4 regions of the Streptomyces sp. NPDC059895 genome follow, and region 4 is predicted to be linked to each of the others. Evidence: riboswitches for the same ligand, from Rfam matches in the RefSeq annotation. Region 4 holds a riboswitch; each other region holds the start of a gene.

Region 1 (4,534 bases), on a different contig from region 4:
CGGTAGAAGAGCACGCCGACGGTCGGCCGGCCCGCGACGAGGTCCCGCTCCCCGCGCACCCCGTACTCGGGCATCTTCCGCGGTTCGTCGAACCCCTCGCCGGTCAGCAGCACGGTGTCCGACAGGAACCGCGCCAGCTCGGTCAGGTTGTCCGGCCCGCCCTCCACGAGGTACCTCAGGGACTCCGCGACGACACCGGCGGGCACCGACGACTCGGCCATCAGCTCGGCGTCGGGCACGGCCTCCCCGCCGAGCAGCACGGTCGGGATCCCGGACGCCTTCAGCGCGGCCAGCCCGTCCTCCCAGGCCCGCTTGCCGCCCAGCAGCCGTACGACGGCGATGCCGGCGCCCTCGACCAGCGCGGGGAGGTCCCGCTCGACGTCCACCCGGGTCGGGTTGCCGATCCGGTAGGAGGCGCCGGAGGCGGACCGGGCCGCCAGCAGATCGGTGTCGGCGGTCGACAACAACAACACTGTGCTCATGCGGGCGCTCCCGGTGGAATGAAAGGCAGTCCTTGCGGCGCGCCCGACTCGATGAGCCGCCGGAGCGCGTCGGTGTCCGCGTGCTGTTCGATCAGGTCGCCGAGCCGGTCGAGCTGCTCCTCGCGCAGCGCGGCGAACGAGGTGTCGGCGGCGGGCACGAAGCGGCGGCCCGCGGCGGCCGCCACCTCGCGCAGGAAGGCCCGCCGGAATCCGTCCGACTCCAGGGAACCGTGCCAGTGCGTGCCCCAGGTCTGCCCGACCCGGCAGCCGTCGAGGAAGGGCTCCCCGCCCATGACCTCGGCGACCCCGTGGTGGATCTCGTAGCCCTCGACCGGCTCCCCGAGGGCCTCCCCGACGGGCCGGGTGAGGGTCTTCTCCCGGGCGAAGCGCACCCGCACGGGCAGGACGCCGAGCCCGTCCACCCGCCCCCTGCGGCTCTCGACGTCGTCGTCGATGCGCTCGCCGAGGAGCTGGAAGCCGCCGCAGATGCCGAGGACGGGCCGCTGTTCGGCGGCGCGGCGGACGAGGGCGTCGGCCAGCCCCCGCTCCCGCAGCCACTCCAGCGCCCGCACGGTCCCCCGGGTGCCGGGGACGACCACGAGGTCGGCGTCCGCCAGTTCCTCGGGCCGGTCCACGAACCGCACCACGACGCCCGGTTCGGCGGCCAGCGCGTCGACGTCGGTGAAGTTGGACATGAGCGGGACCGCGCAGACGGCGACCCGCAGCACGTCCTCGCCCACGGGAGGGGTGACGGCCGACTCCCGGACCGTGCCGCGCAGCGACACGCGCAGTCCGTCCTCCTCGTCGATGCCGAGCCCGTGGCGGAACGGCAGCACCCCGTACGTCCGCCGCCCGGTGAGCCCGTGCAGCATGTCCAGGCCCGGCTCCAGCAGCGAGACGTCGCCGCGGAACTTGTTGACGAGGAACCCGGCGACGAGCGCCTGGTCCTCGGGGGAGAGCAGGGCGACGGTCCCGAAGAACGAGGCGAAGACGCCGCCCCGGTCGATGTCGCCGACGACGAGCACGGGCAGCCCGGCGCCCCGCGCGATCCCCATGTTCACGATGTCCGTCCGCCGCAGGTTGATCTCGGCGGGAGAACCGGCCCCCTCACAGATCACCGCGTCATACGTGCCCCGCAACGTGTCGAGGCACTCCAGCACGGTGCCCAGCAGCTTCCGCTGCCGCCCCCCGTGGTACCCGCGGGCGCTCATCTCGCCGACCGGCCTGCCGAGCAGCACGACCTGGCTGCTCTGCTCGCCACCGGGCTTGAGCAGCACGGGGTTCATCAGCGCGGTCGGCTCCACCCGGCACGCCTGGGCCTGCATGGCCTGCGCGCGCCCGATCTCGGCGCCCTCCCGCGTCACGAACGAGTTCAGCGACATGTTCTGCGCCTTGAAGGGCGCGACCTTCACCCCCTGCCGCACCAGCCACCGGCAGATCCCGGCGGTGACGACGCTCTTGCCGGCGTCGGAGGTGGTGCCGGCGACGAGGAGACCCCCGCTCATGACGTACGCCCCTTCGCGAGGAGGCGCGCGGCGACGGTGACGCCGAGCGCGAGGAGGCCGACGCGGCGGGAGAGCCGCGCGGCGCGTTCGATGTCCCGCGCGGCCACGGGCCGTCCGGCCGCCCCGTTGAGCACGGGCCGGTGCTCGACCCGGCCGCCGTAGGACAGGGTTCCGCCCAGCCGCACCCCGAGGGCGCCGGCGAAGGAGGCCTCCACCGGACCGGCGTTCGGGCTGGGATGCTTGCGCGCGTCGGCCCGCCAGGCCCGTACGGCCCCCCGGGGGTCGTCCCCGGCGACGGCGGCGAGGACGGCCGTCAGCCGTGCCCCCGGCCAGCCGGCGAGGTCGTCCAGGCGCGCCGAGGCCCAGCCGTAGCGGCGGTGGCGCGGCGACCTGTGACCGACCATGGCGTCGAGGGTGTTGACGGCCCGGAAGCCGAGCAGCCCCGGCACACCGCCCACGGCGCCCCACACCAGTGCCCCGACCACCGCGTCGGAGGTGTTCTCGGCGACGGACTCGACGACGGCGCGGGCGATCCCGTCCGCGTCCAGGGCCTGCGGATCCCGCCCGCACAGATGCGGCAGCCGGGCCCGCGCGCCCTCGACGTCCCCCGCCTCCAGACACCGCCCGATGGTCCGGGCCTCGCGCACCAGGGAGGTCCCGCCGACGACGGCCCAGGTGGCGGTGGCGGTCAGGGCGACGGAGGCGGCGGCCGACGGCCGGACGGCGCGTGCGGCGCCGGCTCCCAGGGCCACGGCCCCGCCGACGCACACGGCGGTGTGCAGCGCGCCCCACCCGCGGTGGTCGTGCCACAGCATCCGCTCCACACCGGCCGCGGCCCGCCCGAACACGGCGACCGGATGTCCCCGGCGCGGATCGCCGAGGAGCAGGTCCCCCAGGAGGCCGGCGGCGGCGCCGTACGCGTGAACGCGATCGGCACCCATCGGCTCAGCCGGCCGCGGGGTCGGGCAACGACCGGGTACGTGACCTCGAACGGCAGCCGAGCATGGCGTCATGTCCTCACTCAGGGTGTCCACGCCCTGGTTCGACGAGACCGGCGACGAGAGTTCCTGGCTCCCGGGGGTGTCTACCCCGGTGACAGTGGCGGGACCGCGCCGGATTCACACCGGCTTCCTCTTCTGTCGCCGTAGATGGCTCCGGCAGTCCACCACGGGCCCGGAACGGCCGTCAACTTGCTGCTGACCTGCGCGGGGAGAGTGTGCACAACCCCACACCGGCCGTCCGGGACGGCCTGTCGCGGACGCGCGTCCGCCCCGCCGGGACCGCCGGTGGGACGGCCGCCGACAGGGCGGAGGTGAGAGGGACGAGAGGGTGGAGGGGAGGGGAGGGGAGGGGAGGGGAGGGGAGGGAGCGGAGGAGAGGCGGGGACCTGTGGTGCGTGGGGACCTGTGGTGCGCGGGGACCTGTGGTGCGCGGGGACCCGTGGTGCGCGGGTCAGACCACGATCAGCGAGATGCCGTACGCCACCGCGGCCGCGCACGCCGCGAAGCACGCGTACGCCCCGGTGACCGCGAGCGCGGCCGTCCCGCCCTGCTCCGCGGCCCGCTCGCGCCGCGACAGGCCCATGATGCCGAGGGTGAACAGCGTCACCAGGGCCACCGTGACCACGAGGCTGACGCCGAAGACGGAGCCCAGAGCCGCCCAGTCGATCTTCATGATGCTTCTCTTCCTTCGTACCGGTGCGGGCCGGGCTCAGACGGTGGTGGCGGCCGACGGCGCCGGCTCGCCCGCCGGGGCGGGGATGGTGGCGGTGAGGCCGTCGGTCACCGTGCCCGCGGGCGGCGGGGTCACCGCGGCGATCGCCGTGGTCACGACGCCGGGCGGCTCCTCGGCGTCGTTGACGTTGGTGTGGTCGACGACCTCGTCGCGGGACCTCTTCCAGATCGCGGCGCTGGAGGCGACGAGGAAGACCGCGACGAGTCCCGTGCCCCATGCGCCGAAGCCGGTGACGTACTCGGCGAGCGCGCCGACGACGGCCGCGGCCGGCAGGGTCAGGCCCCAGGCGACGAACATCCGGGTGGCCGTCGACCAGCGGACGACGCCGCCCTTGCGGCCCAGCCCCGCGCCCATCACCGCGCCGGAGACGGAGTGCGTGGTGGAGAGGGAGAAGCCGAGGTGGGAGGAGGCGAGGATGACGGTGGCCGCGCTGGTCTGGGCGGCGAAGCCCTGCTGCGGCTGGAGGTCGGTGAGGCCCTTGCCCATGGTGCGGATGATGCGCCAGCCACCCAGGTAGGTGCCGAGCGCGATGGCGAGGCCCGCGGAGAGGATGACCCACATCGGCGGGTCGGAGTCGGGGGCGACGGCGCCGCCGGCGACCAGGGCGAGGGTGATGATGCCCATCGTCTTCTGCGCGTCGTTGGTGCCGTGGGCGAGGGAGACCAGGCCCGCGGAGGCGATCTGGCCGGCCCGGTAGCCCTTCTCGGCCGCCTTGCCGTCGGCCTTCCGGCCGAGCGTGTACGACAGGCGGGTGGCGAGCATCGCGGCGAGGCCCGCCACGATCGGGGCGGCGACCGCCGGGAGCAGCACCTT
Region 2 (4,534 bases), on a different contig from region 4:
GATCCTGGTCTACCCGCTGATCTTCACCTTCCTGCCGCGCCTGTGGTCGGTCTCGCACAAGCACGGGTACGTCACCACCTCGGACTTCGTGCGCGGCCGGTTCGGGTCCAAGGGCCTGTCGCTGGCCGTGGCCCTCACCGGCATCCTCGCGACCATGCCGTACATCGCGCTCCAGCTCGTCGGCATCCAGGCCGTGCTGGACGTGATGGGCGTCGGCGGCGGCGAGAACACCAACTGGTTCGTCAAGGACCTGCCGCTGCTGCTCGCCTTCGGCGTGCTGGCCGCGTACACGTACTCGTCGGGGCTGCGCGCCCCCGCCCTGATCGCGTTCGTGAAGGACACGCTGATCTACATCGTGATCGCGGTGGCGATCATCTACATCCCGATCAAGCTGGGCGGGTTCGACGACGTCTTCGCCCAGGCGGGTGACGCGTTCGCGCAGGTCAACCCGGCGACGGACAAGCCGCGCGGCGCGCTGGTGCCGGCCGAGGCGGGTCAGTGGACGTACGCCACGCTGGCCCTGGGCTCCGCGCTGGCGCTCTTCATGTACCCGCACTCGATCACCGCGACGCTGTCCTCGAAGAGCCGTGAGGTGATCCGCCGCAACACCACGATCCTGCCGCTGTACTCCCTCATGCTCGGCCTGCTGGCCCTGCTGGGCTTCATGGCGATCGCGGCCGGGGTCAAGGTCACCAACGGGCAGCTGGCCATCCCGCAGCTGTTCGAGGACATGTTCCCGGACTGGTTCGCGGGCGTGGCCTTCGCCGCGATCGGCATCGGCGCGCTGGTCCCGGCGGCGATCATGTCCATCGCGGCCGCGAACCTGTTCACCCGCAACATCTACAAGGACTTCATCAAGCCGGACGCCACGCCCAAGGAGGAGACCCGCGTCTCCAAGCTGGTCTCGCTGCTGGTGAAGGTGGGCGCCCTGGCCTTCGTCCTGACGATGGACAAGACGGTGGCCATCAACTTCCAGCTCCTCGGCGGCATCTGGATCCTGCAGACCTTCCCGGCCCTGGTCGGCGGCCTGTTCACCCGCTGGTTCCACCGCTGGGCGCTGCTCGGGGGCTGGGCCGTCGGCATGGCCTACGGCACGCTCGCCGCGTACGGCGTGGCCTCCCCCACCCAGAAGCACTTCGGCGGGTCGGCGAAGGAGATCCCCGGCATCGGCGAGATCGGGTACATCGGTCTGACGGCGTTCGTGCTGAACGTGGTGGTGACGGTGGTCCTGACCTTCGTCCTGAAGGCGCTGAAGGCCCCGGAGGGCGTCGACGAGACGAGCCCGGAGGACTACACGGCGGACGCCGGCGACCCGGGCGTCCAGGTGGAGCTGCCGCCGGCGACCGCCGGAACGTCCCACTAGCCAGAACGTCCCACTAGCCAGAACGTCACACGCGGCAGAGCTCGCGGTGGGCCGGCGGAGAAATCCGGCGGCCCACCGTCGTGTGCGTGGGGCAGACTGCGCGCCATGGACATACGGATCCGGGAAGCGGAACCCTCCGAGTACGCCGGCCTCGGCGACCTGACCGCCCGCGCCTACCTCGACGACGGACTCCTCGACTACGGCGAGGGCGACCCGTACCTGCCCGTGCTGAAGGACGTGGCCGCGCGGGCGGCCGCCGCCACCGTCCTCGTGGCCGTGGCGGGCGACCTGCTCCTGGGCGGGGTCACCTTCGTACCGGGCCCCGGGCCCGTCGCCGACATCGCCCGCCCCGGCGAGGCCGAGATCCGCGCGCTGGCGGTCGCCCGCGAGCAGCGCGGCCGGGGCGCCGGCGAGGCCCTCGTGCGGGCCTGTGTCGAGCGTGCGCGGACCACGCGGGGCTGCACGGCCGTCGTGCTGTCGAGCCAGCGGGCCATGCACACCGCCCACCGGCTCTACGAGCGCCTGGGCTTCGTCCGCACACCCGAGCGGGACTGGAATCCCGTGCCGCACCTGGACGACATCACTCTCATGGCCTACCGGTTGACGCTCTGAGATCACTCGCAACACAACATCTGGGGGTGGCGTGACGGGCGAGCACAAGATGTATGCTCGTGCTCGCTGTCGCCGCAGGGGAATCCGGTGCGAATCCGGAACTGTCCCGCAACGGTGTACAGGTGTGCGCCCCTACCCGTGTGCGCACACCTGTCCAGTCCGAGGACCTGCCGACAGTGCGCCCGGCCGTCCGGCTCGGGTGCCTTGACGTCCGGGCCTCGTGGAGTGGGCCGGTGGACGCGACGCCGTGCGCGCTCGTGTGCTGCCCCCCTGCTCTCCGCCAGGCCCCTTGCCGAGCGAGGGAGAGCCCCACGTGACCATCGCGCCAGCCGATCCGGCCTCAGTCACCCCGCAGGACACCGACGGTCCCGGTACCGCCCTGCTGCGGACCCTGACCGAGCTGACCGCCGACCTGCCCGACGCCGACCCGGGCCGGGTCGCCGCCGCCGCCCTGCGGGGCCGCTCCGCGCGGGCGGACGAGACGGAACTGCGCGAGCTGGCCACGGAGGCGGCCGCCGGCCTCATCTCCGAGGACCCCGCCTACTCCCGGCTGGCCGCCCGTCTGCTCACCCTCGGCATCCGCGCCGAGGCCGCCTCCCAGGGCGTCACCTCCTTCACCGGGTCGGTCGCGGTGGGACACCGGGAGGGGCTGATCGCCGACCGGACCGCCGCGTTCGTACGGCTGCACGGCGCGCGGCTCGACGCGCTGGTCGACCCGCACGCCGACGACCGCTTCGGGTACTTCGGCCTGCGCACCCTGCACAGCCGCTACCTCCTGCGCCACCCGATCACCCGCAAGGTCGTCGAGACGCCCCAGCACTTCCTGCTGCGCGTCGCCGCCGGACTCGCCGAGGACGACACCACGCGGGCCGTGGACGAGGTCGCCGCGCTCTACGGGCTCATGAGCCGCCTGGACTACCTCCCCTCCTCCCCCACGCTCTTCAACTCCGGCACCCGGCACCCCCAGATGTCGTCGTGCTACCTCCTCGACTCCCCCCAGGACGAGCTGGACTCGATCTACGACCGCTACCACCAGGTCGCCCGCCTCTCCAAGCACGCCGGCGGCATCGGGCTGTCGTACTCCCGGATCCGCTCCCGCGGCTCCCTCATCCGCGGCACCAACGGGCACTCCAACGGCATCGTCCCGTTCCTGAAGACCCTCGACGCCTCCGTCGCCGCCGTGAACCAGGGCGGCCGGCGCAAGGGCGCGGCCGCGGTCTACCTGGAGACCTGGCACTCCGACATCGAGGAGTTCCTGGAGCTGCGCGACAACACCGGCGAGGACGCCCGCCGTACGCACAACCTGAACCTCGCGCACTGGATCCCCGACGAGTTCATGCGCCGGGTGGACGCCGACGCGCAGTGGTCCCTCTTCTCCCCCTCCGACGTGCCCGAACTGGTCGACCTGTGGGGCGAGGAGTTCGACGCGGCCTACCGCGAGGCCGAGGCGGCGGGCCTGGCGCGGAAGACGATCCCGGCGCGCGAGCTGTACGGCCGGATGATGCGCACCCTCGCGCAGACCGGCAACGGCTGGATGACCTTCAAGGACGCCGCCAACCGCACCGCCAACCAGACCGCGACGCCGGGCCACGTCGTGCACTCCTCCAACCTCTGCACGGAGATCCTGGAGGTCACCGACGACGGGGAGACGGCGGTCTGCAACCTGGGATCGGTGAACCTCGGCGCCTTCGTCGACGGCGACGGCATCGACTGGCAGCGGCTGGACGACACCGTCCGCACCGCCGTCACCTTCCTCGACCGCGTCGTCGACATCAACTTCTACCCGACCGAGCAGGCGGGCCGCTCCAACGCCCGCTGGCGCCCGGTCGGCCTCGGCGCGATGGGCCTCCAGGACGTCTTCTTCAAGCTGCGCCTGCCCTTCGACTCCCCCGAGGCCAAGGCGCTCTCCACCCGGATCGCCGAGCGCGTCATGCTCGCCGCGTACGAGGCCTCCGCCGACCTCGCCGAACGCAACGGCCCGCTGCCGGCCTGGGAGAAGACCCGCACCGCCCGGGGCGTCCTGCACCCGGACCACTACGGCGTCGAGTTCACCTGGCCGGAGCGCTGGGCGGCCCTGCGCGAGCGCATCGCCGCCACCGGGCTGCGCAACTCCCTGCTCCTCGCCATCGCGCCGACCGCCACCATCGCGTCGATCGCGGGCGTCTACGAGTGCATCGAGCCGCAGGTGTCCAACCTGTTCAAGCGCGAGACGCTGTCCGGCGAGTTCCTCCAGGTCAACTCCTACCTGGTGCGGGACCTCAAGGAGCTCGGCGTCTGGGACGCGCGCACCCGCGAGGCGCTGCGCGACTCGGGCGGCTCGGTGCAGGACTTCACCTGGATCCCGGCCGACGTCCGCGCCCTCTACCGCACCGCCTGGGAGATCCCGCAGCGCGGCCTGATCGACATGGCCGCCGCCCGCACCCCGTACCTGGACCAGGCGCAGTCCCTGAACCTGTTCCTGGAGACGCCGACCATCGGCAAGCTCTCCTCGATGTACGCGTACGCCTGGAAGTCGGGCCTCAAGACGACGTACTACCTGCGCTCGCGCCCGGCGACCCG
Region 3 (4,534 bases), on a different contig from region 4:
GGGACCGGAGTAACCCGCACGGCCCGTCGCATGCGTCGGCCGGGCCGCGGGACCGTGGATCACGCGCGTCCGCCGAGAGCGCGTCCGCCGACATTCCGTCGTCGGCGGCGCAGGTCGGGGCGGGTTCGGGGTATCCGCATCTCCGGAGACGGCCACGGAGCGGGAGGGAGCGGGAATGGTCAGGCGATCCGGCTGCCGGAGTTCCCGGCGTCGTCGTGTATCAGCGTCGCCGCCGCGTCGCAGAAGGCCTCCAGCCCCTCCAGCAGCGCGACCCGCCGGGCGGCGGGCATCACCGCCAGCACCGCCTGCACCTGCTGCTCCCGGCGCACGCGCAGATCCGCGAGGAAGGCCCGCCCCCGGCCGCTGAGACACAGCCGCACCTCGCGCCGGTCGGCCGGGCTCACCGCCCGTTCGACGAGCCCGGAGGCCTGCAACCGGTCGCAGAGCCGGCTGGTCGACGGCGGGGTCGAGGCGAGCGAGTCGGCGAGGGTGCGCAGATTGATGCCCTCGTGGTGCTCGAGGATCAGCAGCACGCGCAACTGGGACGCGGAGGCGGGGGCGGTCGAGGCCCTGCCCCACAGGACTTCCAGCAGCTCCGCGGCCGTCGCGGTGACCCGTGCGACCTCTTCGGGCTCCGGGCGATGGCGGAAGGCAGTCACGGTCCACACTCTCGCAGGCACTGGGTCGACCGCCAGCGTACTAGGGACCGCGTGAGCGGGCCTCGTCGCGCGCCCGGGGAGGGGGCGGCGGCACGGCGGGCGCGGCCGCACCGAGGGCCCCGTGCGCGCACGGGGCCGCCAAGGATTCGACGGATTCGACGAAAGGTTGATGTTGTGACCACCGTGAACGCACTGGCGACCGCCGAGCGCGCGCTGCGGACGGCGGCCCCCCACGAGGTGCTCGACGCGGTCCGCGGCGTACTGCTCCGTCAGTACGCGGCGGACTCCGTCGAGCTGTACCTCGCCGACTACGGTCTGACGGTGCTGCAACCGGTGTCCGAGCTGCCGCACACCGCGGAACCGGTGTCCGTGCACGACGGCCCGGCCGGCCGGGCGTTCGGCTCGCAGGAGCCGTTCGTGGAGGCCGTCCGGGACGGGCGGGTGCGGGCGCACCTGCCGGTCTCCGTGCGCGGCGACCGGCTCGGCGTGCTGACGGTGACCCTGCCGCGGCCGGCCGACGACGTGCTGGCCGAGCTCACGGAGATCGCCCGGGCGCTGGGGCACGAGCTGATCGTGGCCGAGCGGGACACCGACCTCTATCTCCAGGCGAGACGCAAGGACCGGCTCACCCTGGCCGCCGAGATGCAGTGGCACCTGCTCCCGGGCCGGTCGTGCAGCCGCCCCGAGTTCGATCTGGGCGCGCAACTGGAGCCCGCCTACGCGGTCTTCGGCGACAACTACGACTGGTCCGTGACGGCCGACCGCCTGATGCTGTACGTCACCAACGGTATGGGCGAGGGCACGGAGGCCTCCCTGCTGACCGGCCTGGCCATCACCGCGCTGCGCAACGCCCGGCGGGCCGGCCTGTCCCTCGCGGACCAGGCGGCCCTCGCCGACCAGGCCGTGCACGCCCACTACCGGGGCCGCTGCTACCTGTCGGTCCTCATGGTCGACCTCGACCTCACGACGGGACGCGCCCGGGTGGTGGACGCCGGTTCGCCGCGCATGCTGAGGCTGCGCGGGGGCAGCGTGGAACGGATCCCCCTCGACGCCCAGTTGCCGCTCGGCATGTTCGAGGAGACCGACTACGTGGAGCAGGAGGTCCGGGCCGAGCCCGGCGACCGCCTAGTCTTCGTCAGCGACGGCGTGCACGCGGTCGCCTCCCCCGGCGGAGAGACGTACGGCGACGCCCCCCTCGCCCGGGCGATCCAGGCCACCCGCCTGCTGCCGGCGGCCGAGGTACCGCACGCCGTCCTGCGCGAACTCACCCGCCACCGCGGCGAACGGACTCCGGAGGACGACGCCTTGGTGGTCTGCCTGGACTGGCGGGGCCGCTGATCCGGGAGGGCGGGGGCCCGGAGGCCCGGAGGCCCGGAGGCCCCGCCGGGCGGGCGTATGCGGTCGGTGGCGTGCGCGGTCGGGCGGCGTACCCGGGGCGGGCGTACGGCGATTCGGGCGGCGCGCCCGGGGCGGGTGTGCGCCGGGGCGTGAGCCGTCGCCCGCCGTTCGCGCGCCCCCGTTGCCGCTTGTCACCGCCCCGGTCCGCGCACTACTGTCACCACGCCTTGGTGAACGGGAAATCCGGTGTGATGCCGGTGCGGCCCTCGCCACTGTGATCGGGAAGTCCGGCTCCGGCCCTCGCGGGCAGCCACTGGGTCCTCGGACCCGGGAAGGCGGAGCACGGGCGGTGGTACCCGTCAGCCAGGAGACCGGCCAAGGCGCGTCAACCATCCACGAGGTGCTGGAGAGGGTCTGCTGAGCCATGCACATAGCCGAGGGTTTCCTTCCTCCGGCGCACGCGGTCGCCTGGGGCGTCGCGTCGGCGCCGTTCGTCGTCCACGGAGTCCGCGCACTGAGCCGTGAGGTGCGGGAGCACCCGGAGAGCACTCTCCTCCTCGGCGCCTCCGGAGCCTTCACGTTCGTCCTGTCCGCTCTCAAGCTGCCCTCGGTGACCGGCAGTTGTTCGCACCCCACCGGGACCGGCCTGGGCGCCATCCTCTTCCGGCCGCCGGTCATGACGGTGCTGGGCACCATCACCCTGCTCTTCCAGGCGCTGCTGCTCGCGCACGGCGGGCTGACCACGCTCGGCGCCAACGCCTTCTCGATGGCGATCGTCGGTCCCTGGGCCGGCTACGGCACGTACCGGCTGCTGCGGCGGCTCGCCGTACCGCTGATGGTCACGGTGTTCTCCGGCGCGTTCGTCGCCGACCTGTCCACGTACTGCGTCACCAGCGTGCAGCTGGCGCTGGCGTTCCCCGACCCGGGCAGCGGGTTCCTGGGCGCGCTCGGCAAGTTCGGCTCCATCTTCGCCGTCACGCAGATCCCGCTCGCGGTCAGCGAGGGTCTGCTCACCGTCCTCGTGATGCGCCTGCTGGTGCAGTCCAGCAAGGGCGAACTGACCCGGCTCGGCGTGCTCGTCACCGGGCGGCGGACGGAGCAGCCGACCGGGACGGAGGCGGTGGCCCGGTGAGCCGCAACACGAGGATCAACGCCCTGCTGCTGCTCGTGGTGGTCGCCCTCGCGGTGCTGCCGCTGGCCCTGGGCCTGGGCGACGGCAAGAAGGAGCCGTTCGCGGGCTCCGACGCCGAGGCGGAGACGGCGATCACCGAGATCGAGCCGGACTACGAACCGTGGTTCTCCCCGCTGTACGAGCCGCCGTCCGGTGAGATCGAGTCGGCGCTGTTCGCCGTCCAGGCGGCGCTGGGCGCGGGCGTCCTCGCCTACTACTTCGGCCTGCGCCGGGGCCGGCGGCAGGGCGAACTGCGGGCGAGGGCCCTGCCGGACGCCCCGGAGACCGCGCACCGGACGGCCCCGGACGACGGCCCGGACGGCGCGGAGCGTGCGGAGGGGACCGCGACGGCGGACGGTGCCCCCGGCACCGGGAAGTCCGCGCGGGGACGGGCCTGAGACTTCGTGCTGCCGATCGACGCGGCGGCGCACAGCAGCCGCTGGCGCCGCCGTCACCCCGTGGACAAGGCCGTACTCGGACTCGGGCTGACCCTGCTCGCGATCTCCCTGCCGCCCTGGCCGGGCGCGGCCCTGGTGCTGGTGACGGCGCTCGCCCTGCTGCTGGGCCCGGCGGGGGTGCCGGCCCGCCGGCTGTGGCGCGCCTACCGGGTGCCGCTGGGCTTCTGCGTCACCGGTGCCCTGCCCTTGCTGGTGCGGGTGGGCGGGCCCGGCGCCTTCGTGGGCCTGGCCGACGGCGGGCCCACGCGGGCCGGGGAGCTGATGCTGCGCACCTCGGCCGCCTCCCTCGGCGTGCTGCTGTTCGCGTTCACCACCCCCGTGTCAGACCTGCTGCCGCGGCTGGTGCGGGCCGGCGTGCCCGCGCCGGTCGTGGACGTCGCCCTGGTCACGTACCGCATGAGTTTCCTGCTGCTGGACTCCGTGCGGCGGATCCGGGAGGCCCAGGCGGCCCGGCTCGGGCACACCTCGCGGGCCGCCGAGTGGCGCTCCCTCGCGGGGCTCGGCGCCACCGCCTTCGTGCGGGCCTTCGACCGGGCGGCGCGGCTCCAGACCGGGCTCGCCGGGCGCGGCTACGACGGCACCCTGCGCGTCCTGGTGCCCGAGGCCCGCGTCTCCGTCCGCTTCACGGCCGCGAGCTGCGCGCTCCTCGCAGCGGTGGCCGCCCTCACCCTCGTCGTCGTGGAAGGGCCCCTGTCTTGACTTCCTCCCCCGCCTGAAGGCGGGGGATTCCAGCGGTCGCCCGCTGGGGTTCCTGCTTCATCGACGACCGCCCCGTCCGGGAGGACTCCCGTTGAGGTCTTACACCGCCTCCACAGGCAGACGCCGCCAGCCCGGCGGCCAGGATGTTGCGTGCCGCGTTCACGTCGCGGTCATGCACCGCGCCGCAGGCGCACGTCCACTCGCGGACG
Region 4 (4,534 bases):
CCGCGTAGGCCCGCAGGTGTTCGTCGGTGCTGACCCGCACGAACGTCAGGTCCGGGTGGACCGGGTCGGGGACGGGGAGCAGGTTCCCGGCCATGCCGGTGCCGGCGAAGGCAAGCTGGAGACCGGCCCGTTCGGCCGCCTCCGCCAGCCCCGCGCGTGCCCCGCCGTCGAGGAGGTCCTCGAAGAGCCACAGGAAGCCCGGGTGCTTCTTCGCGCGCATGATGTCCGCCGCCTGCGTCAGCCGCTGTTCCAGGAGCGCCGCGTCCGCCCCCACCTCGGTCAGCGTGACGCAGTTCCAGAACGCGAACCGGCAGTCGGCCCAGCGCACGGCGACGCCCGGCAGGTCCCGCACGTCCGCGCGCGGTTCCCGGTCGAGGACCAGGGCACGCCAGACCGTGGCGAGCTGTTCCATCGATTCGATCGATTCCGTGAGACCCGTCATGGACAACCCCTCAAGCCGTCGAATGTGCAGATGCCTCCGAGGAGTAACGAACGTCACCGGTCCAGGGTTCACGCCTGCCCGAGTGCCTTCCTGCGGGGGCGGACTCCCCGCTGACCGAGAACCGAAACCCGAGGCCTGCGGCGCCTTGATCCCGACGGCCGCCGCGTCCGCTGTCCCGCTGTCCTCCGCCCGCTGTCCTCCGCCCGTCGCCCCCCGCGCGGCGTCGAGCGATCACACTGGTCCCGGCAAGGAGCCCCGGGACCGGCGCCCTCGCCCGACGACCGCGCCCACCCCGGGGCTCGCCACCCGCACCACCGACCCGACACCCTGGGAGCGCCCACGCCGATAGCTCCCTTCCTCGCCGGGAAGACGCACCTGCTCGACGGCCTCAGCCGGGAGGACGCCGCGTCCGACCCGGAGGCGAGGACCCGGCTCGAGGAGTACTACGGCGATCCCGGCGTGTGGAGCATGCCGGACGTCGCGGCCGAGGACCGCACGGTCCCCGGACCCCACGGCGAGGTGCCCGTCCGGATCTGCACCCCGCGCGACACGCCCCGCCGCGCGCTGCTGTGGCTGCACGGCGGCGGGTTCGCGGCCGGCGATCTCGACATGAAGGAAGCGCACACGGTGTCCGCCGAGCTCGCCGCCCGCGCCGGGGCCCTGGTGGTCTCCGTCGGGTACCGGCTGGCGGTGGACGGCACGCGCTATCCCGTTCCCGTCGACGACGCGCACGCCGCGTGGCTCTGGCTCACCGGAACCGGCCGGACGCAGCACGGCCCCGTCGGCCTGGGCGGCGCGAGTGCGGGTGCCGCCCTCGCCCTGTCCACGGCGATCCGGCTGCGCGACCGGGACGAACCCCGCCCGGACGCCCTGCTGCTCGCCTATCCCTTCGTCCACTTCCCGACCCCGGCCCTGGACGACGAGACGGCGGCGGGGATGCGGGACCTGCCGTCGCTCCTGCGGTTCACCACCGATTCGATCGAGGGCATGGTACGCAACTGCGTCGGCCGACTGACCGCCCTGCCGGCGGACGCGATGCCCGGGGCGGCGAACCTGAACGACCTGCCCCCGACCGGTGTCGTCCTCTCCGGGTTCGACGACCTCCGGCCGTCCGGCGACCTGCTCGCCCGGCAACTGGACGAGTGCGGTGTCCCGGTCCGGACGTACCTCGCGGCGGGCATGACGCACGGCCACCTGAACCGCGGCCCCTCCCTCAAGGAGGTCGACCGGTCGCTCGACTTCTTCGCGAGCGTGCTCTCCGGCTGACGGGGCCCGGTGTCGTACCCACCCCAGTACCCCGGGTCCTCCTTCTCCGGGAGGACCCGGGCGGCCTGTTCGACCCGGTGGGGCACCCCTTCTGCCCCTTCTGCCTCTTCGGCGCTCACAGGCGCTCGTTCGCCACGTCGTCCTGGTTCGGCTCGGGCCCGGTGTGCGGATCGCGCCGGGCCCGGAGCAGCCGCAGCCGGTCCAGGCGCGAGATGACGGGCGAGGCGGTGACGCCGTGCAGCACGACGGAGGCGAGGACGGTGAAGGCCACCACGGCCCACAGCTCGTCGGCCAGCGGGCGCCCGGCGACGAGCCGCGGCAGCACCGCCGCCGCGAGCGCGCCCGCCCCGAACAGGGTGAAGAGGAAATCAGCCGTGATCACCGCAGACGTGTGCCCGGGGCCGCGCGGCCGTACGCCGCCCACCCGGCTGAAGACGGCGCCGGCTCACTGCCCCCGCGGCGCGTACATGATCACGGCCATGCCGGCGAGGCAGACCAGGGCGCCGGCGACGTCGTAGCGGTCGGGACGGTAGCCGTCGGCGATCACGCCCCAGGCGATCGACCCGGCGACGAAGACGCCGCCGTAGGCGGCGAGGACACGGCCGAAATCGTCGTCGGTCTGGAAGGTGGCCACGACGCCGTACAGGCCCAGCGCGATCACGCCCGCCCCGGCCCAGACCCAGCCCTTGTGCTCGCGGACGCCCTGCCAGACGAGCCAGGCCCCGCCGATCTCGAACAGGGCGGCGGCGACGAACAGGGCGACGGAACGGGCGACGGTCATGGAGCGACCCTATCGGCCGGGCCTCTGCCGCGATCTTCGGCAGTGGGGGGAGGCGGTACGGGCACGAGCCTGCCGCCCGGACTTCCTCCCCCATGCCGTGACCCTGGCCCCCCATGCCGTGACCTGGACGGACCGGCGGCTTGATAGCCTGCCGAGGCCAGTCGAGCCACATCCGAGGCCAGGGAATCCGGTGCGAATCCGGAACTGACGCGCAGCGGTGAGGGGGACGGGCGGGGCACACATGCCACTGGGAGGGGGACGGGCCGGCCGGCGGGCCGGTGCGGCACCGAACCGGGAAGGCGCCCCGCGCGGACGAACCCGAGTCCGAAGACCTGCTGGCACCTCCACACCCCAGGGCGTGGAGGACGTCCGCAGGCCAGGCTCCGCGTACGAGCCCCGACAACCGAGGCATGCCCGTGCTCCGTTCCACCCCGCCGCGCGCCCCGCGCACCGCGGCCCTCCTGCTCGCCCCCGCCCTCCTGCTCACCGCCTGCGGCGGCTCCGGCGGCTCCGGTGGTGACAGCGCCGACAGCGGGCAGGCCGCCGCCGGTTACCCGCGCACGATCGTCGACTGCGGTCACCGGGTCACGCTGGAGTCGGCACCCCGGCGGGCCGTCTCCCTCAACCAGGGCACCACCGAGATCCTGCTCTCCCTCGGCCTCCAGGACCGCATGGCCGCCACCGCCACCTGGACCGATCCGGTGATGAAGGGGCTGGAGAAGGCCAACGCGTCCGTGCCGCGGCTGGCCGACGACAACCCGTCCTTCGAGAAGGTGCTGGACGCCGAGCCGGACTTCGTCACCGCCTCGTTCGTCTCCACCCTCGGCACGGGCGGCGTCGCCACGCGTGAGCAGTTCGAGAAGCTGGGAGTGCCCACGTACGTCTCGCCGTCCGACTGCTCCGAGGGCAAGGACAACGACAGCGGCGGCGACGGCTCCCGCAGCGAGCCGCTCACCCTCGACGCCGTGTACGGCGAGATACGCGACCTGGCCCGCGCCTTCGACGTCGAGGCGCGCGGCGAGAAGCTCGTGGCGCGCCTCCAGGGCCGGGTGCGCGAGGCCACCGCCGGACTGGACGCCTCCGGCGTCTCCCTCATGTACTGGTTCGCCAACTCCGAGTCGCCGTACCTCGCCGGCTGCTGCGGCGCCCCCGGCGCCATCACCCGGGCCGTCGGCGCCGAGAACGCCTTCTCCGACACCCACGACGAGTGGCCGCAGATCAACTGGGAGACGGTCGCCGACCGCGACCCCGACGTCATCGTCCTGGGCGACCTGACCCGCGAGTCGCAGACGGCGGAGACCGCCGAGGCCAAGATCCGCTTCCTGGAGACCAACGCCGTCACCCGCAACCTCACCGCCGTGAAGAAGAAGCGGTACGTCCTGCTCAGCGGCCAGGCCATGAACCCGTCCATCCGCACGGTCGAGGGCATCGAACAGGTCGCCGCCGGACTGCGCTCGTTCGGGCTCGCCGGGTGAGGCTCCGCGACACGCTCGTGACGGCCGGCGGCCTGCTCCTCCTCGCCGTCTCCATCGCCGTCGCCGTGACGATCGGCCCGGCCGACATCTCCACCTCGGACGTGTGGGCGTCGGTCGCCGCCCGGCTCGGGGCGGGGGAGAGCCGGCTGGCCCCGCTGCGCGACGGCATCGTCTGGAACCTGCGGATGCCCCGGACCGTGCTCGCCGCCGTCTGCGGGGCGGGGCTCGCGCTGTGCGGGGCGGTGATGCAGTCGCTGCTGCGCAACCCGCTGGCGGATCCCTTCGTGCTGGGGGTGTCCTCGGGGGCCTCCACCGGCGCGGTCGCCGTGGTCGTGCTCGGCGTGGGCGGTGGCGCGGTGTCCCTGTCGGGGGGCGCGTTCGCCGGGGCGCTGGTGTCCTTCGGACTCGTCCTCCTGCTGAGCCACAGCCTCGGCGGCAGCACCGACCGCGTCGTCCTCTCCGGCGTCGCCGCGATGCAGCTGTTCTCCGCGCTGACCTCCTTCACCGTGCTCACCTCGGCCGACGCCGAGACCACCCGGGGCGTGCTGTTCTGGCTGCTCGGCTCGCTCG

What was found. Region 4 has a riboswitch for cobalamin ahead of ACFV9M_RS25810 (ABC transporter substrate-binding protein). Riboswitches for the same ligand answer to the same signal wherever they lie in the genome.
Region 1: linked by a shared signal. The riboswitch ahead of ACFV9M_RS22285 (cobalamin biosynthesis protein) and the one ahead of ACFV9M_RS25810 (ABC transporter substrate-binding protein) in region 4 are both predicted to bind cobalamin.
Region 2: linked by a shared signal. The riboswitch ahead of ACFV9M_RS27365 (ribonucleoside-diphosphate reductase subunit alpha) and the one ahead of ACFV9M_RS25810 (ABC transporter substrate-binding protein) in region 4 are both predicted to bind cobalamin.
Region 3: linked by a shared signal. The riboswitch ahead of ACFV9M_RS25005 (energy-coupling factor ABC transporter permease) and the one ahead of ACFV9M_RS25810 (ABC transporter substrate-binding protein) in region 4 are both predicted to bind cobalamin.

What each region holds. Positions count from the first base shown of each region.
Region 1 is NZ_JBHWKO010000019.1:40,969-45,502, reverse strand. Features, by position in the region: gene cobN (cobaltochelatase subunit CobN) at 1-482, opposite strand, end outside; gene ACFV9M_RS22290 (cobyric acid synthase) at 479-1,987, opposite strand; gene ACFV9M_RS22285 (cobalamin biosynthesis protein) at 1,984-2,928, opposite strand; cobalamin riboswitch at 3,028-3,170, opposite strand; gene ACFV9M_RS22280 (hypothetical protein) at 3,440-3,661, opposite strand; gene ACFV9M_RS22275 (anion permease) at 3,698-4,534, opposite strand, start outside.
Region 2 is NZ_JBHWKO010000028.1:35,782-40,315, forward strand. Features, by position in the region: gene mctP (monocarboxylate uptake permease MctP) at 1-1,363, shown strand, start outside; gene ACFV9M_RS27360 (GNAT family N-acetyltransferase) at 1,469-1,975, shown strand; cobalamin riboswitch at 2,016-2,165, shown strand; gene ACFV9M_RS27365 (ribonucleoside-diphosphate reductase subunit alpha) at 2,289-4,534, shown strand, end outside.
Region 3 is NZ_JBHWKO010000023.1:102,812-107,345, forward strand. Features, by position in the region: gene ACFV9M_RS24995 (MarR family winged helix-turn-helix transcriptional regulator) at 180-668, opposite strand; gene ACFV9M_RS25000 (PP2C family protein-serine/threonine phosphatase) at 834-1,997, shown strand; cobalamin riboswitch at 2,209-2,392, shown strand; gene ACFV9M_RS25005 (energy-coupling factor ABC transporter permease) at 2,422-3,129, shown strand; gene ACFV9M_RS25010 (energy-coupling factor ABC transporter substrate-binding protein) at 3,126-3,566, shown strand; gene cbiQ (cobalt ECF transporter T component CbiQ) at 3,573-4,325, shown strand; gene ACFV9M_RS25020 (RNA-guided endonuclease InsQ/TnpB family protein) at 4,291-4,534, opposite strand, start outside.
Region 4 is NZ_JBHWKO010000025.1:35,073-39,606, reverse strand. Features, by position in the region: gene ACFV9M_RS25830 (GNAT family N-acetyltransferase) at 1-442, opposite strand, end outside; gene ACFV9M_RS25825 (alpha/beta hydrolase fold domain-containing protein) at 911-1,708, shown strand; gene ACFV9M_RS25820 (hypothetical protein) at 1,824-2,090, opposite strand; gene ACFV9M_RS25815 (YnfA family protein) at 2,154-2,489, opposite strand; cobalamin riboswitch at 2,631-2,844, shown strand; gene ACFV9M_RS25810 (ABC transporter substrate-binding protein) at 2,900-3,964, shown strand; gene ACFV9M_RS25805 (FecCD family ABC transporter permease) at 3,961-4,534, shown strand, end outside.